2 linked regions of the Pararhizobium sp. A13 genome follow. The protein of the gene in region 1 interacts with the protein of each later gene in a pairwise test. Links are inferred from orthologs where the notes say so. Each region holds a gene or a part of one and is shown on either strand. Other genes may lie near its edges. The genes, in order: sfsA and WI754_RS04310.

The links.
Region 2: the proteins of sfsA (region 1) and WI754_RS04310 interact in binary tests that used the Escherichia coli proteins (3 or more experiments, as listed by UniProt). The link is inferred for Pararhizobium sp. A13 from one-to-one orthologs.

What each region holds. Positions count from the first base shown.
Region 1 is NZ_CP149510.1:3,041,117-3,044,227, forward strand. Bases 187-2,973 are described here. They hold sfsA (DNA/RNA nuclease SfsA), read right to left. Parts: upstream 2,047-2,973; coding sequence 1,327-2,046; downstream 187-1,326. Other genes in these bases: map (type I methionyl aminopeptidase), read right to left, coding at 471-1,298; phaC (poly(3-hydroxyalkanoate) polymerase subunit PhaC), read right to left, coding at 2,069-2,973. Also shown: more of phaC, read right to left, coding at 2,974-3,111. UniProt on the Escherichia coli protein: Binds to DNA non-specifically. Could be a regulatory factor involved in maltose metabolism.
Region 2 is NZ_CP149510.1:904,258-907,580, forward strand. The notes cover bases 240-3,238. They hold WI754_RS04310 (glutamate-5-semialdehyde dehydrogenase), read left to right. Parts: upstream 240-1,098; coding sequence 1,099-2,379; downstream 2,380-3,238. Other genes in these bases: proB (glutamate 5-kinase), read left to right, coding at 240-1,106; WI754_RS04315 (nicotinate-nucleotide adenylyltransferase), read left to right, coding at 2,425-3,006; rsfS (ribosome silencing factor), read left to right, coding at 3,111-3,238. Outside these bases: more of proB, read left to right, coding at 1-239; more of rsfS, read left to right, coding at 3,239-3,323. UniProt on the Escherichia coli protein: Catalyzes the NADPH-dependent reduction of L-glutamate 5-phosphate into L-glutamate 5-semialdehyde and phosphate. The product spontaneously undergoes cyclization to form 1-pyrroline-5-carboxylate.

The sequences.
Region 1 (3,111 bases):
GGCAGCGTGGCAGTATTCGATCACGGATGACCAGGAGGCGAGAACCTGCTTGCCCTTGAGTTCGCTTTTCAGCGTCCGGTGAGCGACAGTCGAAATGAGTTTCAGATCAAAAGCCACGGCCTCGCCAATTCCCTTCACTTCCTGCAGCAAGGCCGGGGAGGCGCCGAAGACACCGGCAAGCGTCCCGAACCGGTCGAGCAGCGCCTTGGCGATGGGCTTGGTGTCGCGGCGTGGGATCAGGCGGAAGAGCAGCAGTTCCAGAATTTCGTAGTCCGTAAGCGCGGTGTCGCCATGGTCTCAGTAGCGGGTCCTCAGCCGATCGCGGTGGCCATGATGGTGCGCGTCGTCCTGGGCGGTTGCTAGGCCGAGGCCCGAGCGCTTGGCTGGCTGTTCCGCGAAAAAGCCCCTTTCGTCAGCCGGTTGCGAAGTGTCGCCGTCGGGAGAGAAAGGGGGCTTTGTCATCGCGAACCCTATGCTGGCAGGCCCGGCCGGTCGAGGCCGGCCGGCGACAGGGTGAAAATCTCGCAGCCGTCGGCCGTGACACCGACCGCATGCTCATATTGGGCGGAGAGGGATCGGTCGCGGGTGACGGCGGTCCAGCCGTCGGCCAGGACCTTCACGTGCGGGCGGCCGAGATTGATCATCGGCTCAATGGTGAAAATCATGCCCTCGCGCATTTCCGGGCCTTCATTTGCCCGACCGTAGTGCAGGATGTTCGGGGCGTCATGAAACAGCCGGCCGACACCGTGGCCGCAGAAGTCGCGCACCACCGAGCAGCGCTCCGCCTCGGCGAAGGTCTGGATGGCCTCGCCGATGGCACCGGTGCGCGCGCCGGGCTTCACCGCGGCAATGCCGCGCATCAAGCATTCGTGGGTGACTTCGAGCAGGCGCTCGGCCGCACGCTTGATCTCGCCGACCGGATACATGCGGCTGGAATCCCCGTGCCAGCCATCGATGATGTAGGTCACGTCGATATTGACGATATCGCCTTCGCGTAGCGGCTTTTCATTGGGAATGCCGTGACAGACGACATGGTTGATCGAGGTGCAGGAGGATTTTGTGTAGCCGCGATAATTCAGCGTGGCGGGCAGCGCGTTGTGATCCATGCCGAATTCGAACACGAAGCGGTCAATCTCGTCGGTCGTCACGCCCGGTTTGACGCGGCTCGCCAGTTCATCAAGGCAGCGGGCGGTTATCTGGCAGGCGCGCTTGATGGCGGCGAAATCCTCGGGCGTGTAGAGGCGGATGACGCCGGTATTCTTGTAGGGCGCAGACGCTGCCTCGATATAGGTGACCATTACGATACTTTCAGTTGTCTTCCTGTTGTCATAGATCAGCAAAGGCGGGTTCGTCCATCATGATCAGACCGTCCGGCACAATTTGCTGCGGCGAAACCCGGCATTTGACGGCAAACGCCTCGACGCCGCGCCGTCCCGCCCGCAGGAATGCTTGGGCATAGAGCGGGTCAAGGTCATTGCAGATCCTGAAGATCGCGCAATCATCCCGCTGGATGAGGTAGATCATGATGCCGCGATGACCCGCCTCGACCATGTCGCCGAGTTCCTCGAGATGCTTCGCGCCACGTGCCGTCGGGCTATCCGGGAACTCGGCAAGGCCTGAAGCGCGGCTGAAATGCACGTTCTTGACTTCGACATAGGCGCGGCCGCGCTCGGGGTCGGTCAAAAGCATGTCGATGCGGGAGTTCCGACCGTATTTCTGCTCGCGCTGCAGGGTCGAATAGAGATGCAGATCGCCGATCTGGCCGGCTCGGATCGCTTCTTCCGCCAGCCGGTTTGGCAGCCCGGTATTGATGCCGACAACGGTGCCGCCCACTTCCACCATCTCCAGCATATGACGATATTTTCGCGTCGCGCTGTCGTGTTCCGATAGCCAGATGCGCGATCCGGGCGAGGTCAGGCCACGCATCGAGCCGGTATTGGGGCAGGAGCCGGTGATCGCACGGCCGTCCTCCAGAACCGCGTCGAAGAGGAAGCGCTTGTAGCGTTGGACAAGGACGGCAGGCACCAGCGGCCGGTCGAAAATCATGGAGCCGGATGTCCGTTCTGGGTCAAGCGCGGGCGCGGACGTAGGAGCCGGGTGCCTCTTCCAGCGAGTTCAGCGTTCCCCCTGTCTTGCGGGCGGCAACCCGCTCGCTGTCGAGCGTTTCGATCCAGGCCTGCCAATGCGGCCACCACGAGCCGGGCGTCTCCTTGGCCGTCGCTACCCAGTCGTCGAAATCGCCCTTGGCGGGACCACCGGTCCAGAACTGGTACTTGCCCTTGTCCGGCGGATTGACGACACCGGCGATGTGCCCTGATCCGGACATGACATAGGTCACGTCACCGCCGAAGAACTGGCTGCCGACGAATACCGATTTTGCCGGCGCGATATGATCTTCCTTGGTAGCGAGATTGTAGATCGGGATTTTCACGTCACTGAGCGAGATCTTTTTCCCGGCCAGAACCATCTTGCCCTTGCTCAGGTTGTTTTCGAGATAGCAGTTGCGCAGGTAGAAAGAGTGGTTCGCCGCCGGCATGCGTGTCGAATCGGAGTTCCAGTAGAGCAGGTCGAAGGCTGAAGGTTCCTGGCCTTTCAGGTAGTTGTTGACGAAATAGGGCCAGATGAGATCCGACGCACGCAGCATGTTGAAAGCCATGGCCATCTTCGACCCGTCGAGATAGCCGTTTTCTTTCATCCGCTGCTCGATCTGCGCGATCTGCTCCTCATCGGCAAAAACCTTGAGATCGCCCGCATGGGTGAAATCGACCTGCGTCGTGAACAGCGTGGCCGACTTGATGCGCGTATCGCCTTCCTTCGCGTGCAAAGCAAGCGTTGCAGCGAGCAGGGTGCCGCCAACGCAATACCCGATCGCGTTGACATCCTCTTCTCCGGTTGCCTGACGAATCGTGTCGAGCGCAAAGCCGATGCCCTCGCGGGCATAGGATTCCCAATCCTTGTTGGCATGGCGCTCGTCCGGATTGACCCAGGAGATCACAAAGACGGTATGTCCCTGATCCACCGCCCATTTGATAAAGGACTTCTGCGGATTGAGGTCGAGAACATAGAATTTGTTGATCCAGGGTGGGCAGATCAGCAGCGGGCGCTTCAGCA
Region 2 (3,323 bases), 2.1 Mb from region 1 along the record:
TGCTCGTCGATCGCAAGACCGGCCTGAAGAAACAATGGCTGAACGCCATGTGTGCCGACATCGCCGCGCTGAGAGCCAAGGGCGTCGACGTTCTCGTCGTCTCCTCCGGTGCCATTGCGCTCGGCCGTTCGGTACTCGATCTCGCCCCTGGTGTGCTGAAGCTCGAGGAAAGCCAGGCGGCCGCGGCGGTCGGCCAGATCGCGCTCGCCCGCGCCTGGTCGGAAAGCCTGTCGACCGACGAGATCGTCGCCGGCCAGATCCTCTTGACGCTGGGCGACACCGAAGAGCGCCGCCGCTATCTCAACGCCCGCGCGACGATCAGCCAGCTTCTCAAGATGGGAGCCGTGCCGATCATCAACGAGAACGACACGGTCGCCACCACCGAAATCCGCTATGGCGACAACGATCGGCTGGCCGCCCGCGTCGCCACCATGACCGGTGCTGATCTGCTCGTCCTTCTCTCCGACATCGACGGGCTCTATACGGCTCCGCCGCATCTCGATCCCAATGCCCGTTTCCTCGAAACCATCGCGGAAATCACCCCGGAGATCGAGGCGATGGCGGGCGGTGCGGCATCCGAGCTGTCGCGCGGCGGCATGCGCACCAAGATCGATGCCGGCAAGATCGCGACCGGTGCCGGTTGCGCCATGATCATCGCCTCCGGCAAGGCCGATCATCCGCTGTCGGCGATCGGCGCCGGTGCCCGTTCCTCCTGGTTCGCGCCCTCCGGATCTCCGGTCACGGCGCGAAAGACCTGGATTGCCGGGCAGTTGCTGCCGGCTGGTACCCTTGCCATCGACGCCGGCGCCGAAGCGGCGCTTCGCTCGGGCAAAAGCCTGCTTCCCGCCGGCGTCCGCCAGGTGACCGGCTCCTTCAGCCGCGGCGATACGATCGCCATCATCGGCGCCGAAGGCCGCGAGATTGCCCGCGGGCTGGCCGGCTACGACGCCGACGAAGCGCGGCAGATCGCCGGCAAGAAATCGGCGGAAATCGCCGTTATTCTGGGATACGCAGGCCGCGCCGCGATGGTGCATCGCGACGACATGGTGATGACGGCACCGGCAAAGCGGGGAACGGATGCGGTGAGGAGCGACGCGCATGCTTGACGACGTGAGGAAAAAGGAAATCCAGGAACTCATGGCCGTGATCGGCAGGCAGGCCCGCGCCGCCAGCCGCCCGCTCGCCACCGCTTCCGCCGAACGCAAGCACGCGGCCCTCGTCAGCATGGCAAGCAATATTGTTGCCCGCAAGGACGACATCCTTGCCGCCAATGCGCTCGACCTGGAACATGCCCGCGAAACCGGTGTTGCCGCCTCGTTCCTCGACCGCCTGACGCTGTCCGAAAGCCGCGTGCTCGATATGGCCAACGCCATCCGCGCCATTGCCGAGCTTCCGGACCCTGTCGGCGATATCATCGCCGAATGGGATCGACCGAACGGCCTGCATATCGAGCGGGTCCGCACGCCGCTCGGCGTCATCGGCGTCATCTATGAAAGCCGCCCCAATGTGACGGCGGATGCCGGCGCGCTTTGCCTCAAGGCGGGCAATGCCGTGATCCTGCGCGGTGGGTCCGACAGCCTGCATTCATCGCAGGCTATCCATGCCTGCCTGGTACAGGGGCTGAAGGATGCCAACCTTCCAGAGCATGCGATCCAGATGGTCCCGGTCGCCGACCGCTCCGCCGTTGGCGCCATGCTGACGGGTCTTGGCGGCACGATCGACGTCATCGTTCCGCGCGGCGGCAAGAGCCTTGTGGCTCGCGTCCAGAACGAAGCGCGCGTTCCCGTCTTCGCCCATCTCGAAGGCCTGTGCCATGTCTATGTCGATGCTTCGGCCGATCTGGAAATGGCGATGAAGATCGTCGTCAACGCCAAGATGCGCCGCACCGGCATTTGCGGCTCGGCCGAGACGCTGCTGATCGACCGAAAGGCGAAAGATAAATTCGTCGCACCCCTCATTGCCGTGCTTCGTGATGCCGGTTGCGAAGTGCGCGCCAGCGACGACATTCGCGCTATCGTGCCGGGGCTGATTGCGGCGACGGAAGAGGATTGGGCGACGGAATATCTCGACTCGATCATCTCGGTGACGCTCGTCGATGGCATCGATGGCGCCATCGACCACATCGCCACCTGGTCGTCGTCCCATACGGAAGCGGTGATTGCCGAGGATCCGGCCGTCGTCGAACGCTTCTTCGCTGAAGTCGATTCCGCCATCCTGCTGCACAATGCCTCGACCCAATTTGCCGATGGTGGCGAGTTCGGCATGGGCGGCGAGATCGGCATCGCCACCGGCAAGATGCATGCGCGCGGCCCCGTCGGCGTCGAACAGCTGACCTCGTTCAAATACAGGGTGCGCGGCACCGGTCAGGTGCGGACTTAAGTGCATCAAGGGCATCCGGACGGCGTCGATCGATTCTATCTGAAAATGCCGCATGTGGAGCGCGGCATGACGGTCGGCCTGTTCGGCGGCTCCTTCAATCCGCCGCATGACGGCCATGTACTGGTCGCCGATATCGCGCTCCGCCGCCTTGGCCTCGATCAGCTCTGGTGGATGGTGACGCCCGGCAATCCCTTGAAGAACCGCAACCATCTCGCACCGCTTGCAGAGCGCATAAGGCTCAGCGAAGCGATCGCCTTCGATCCGCACATCAAGGTGACCGCGTTCGAGCAGTCGCTTGGGCAAACCTACACGGCACGGACGCTGGAGAAGATCCGCGAACGAAACCGCGACATCCGTTTCGTCTGGATCATGGGCGCCGACAACCTGAAAAACTTCCATCTCTGGCAGGACTGGCAGAAAATCGCGCGCACTTATCCCATCGCCGTCATCGACCGCCCAGGTGCTACGCTCTCCTATCTTTCCTCGAAGATGGCGAGGACTTTCGACTATGCACGTGTCGACGAAGCCCATGCCGCAAGCCTCGCCTGGCGCAAGGCTCCGGCCTGGACCTTCATTCACGGACCGCGCTCGCCGCTCAGTTCGACAGCGCTTCGGGCGAAATCATGAACAATGATTAACCGTCATTTACTTCTCATGTCTTGAAACGTTAAGGCATTGGTGCCTACATTTAGCGTGGCGGTTCGACCGACAATCGAATCGTGGTGCCTGTTCTGTTCAACTGGAAAGGAAAGACCCTGACAACAGTACACGCGAAGGGAAATGTCAGCCGCATTTTCCCGCAAAGCCCGGATCGCAGCGACGAAGCCGCTGCCCGTGCTCTTCACCTGGTCCTCAACAGTCTCGAGGACTCGAAAGCAGAAGATATTGTCACCATCAACATTGCCGGAAAATCGGCGCTGGGAGACTACATGGTCGTGGTCTCC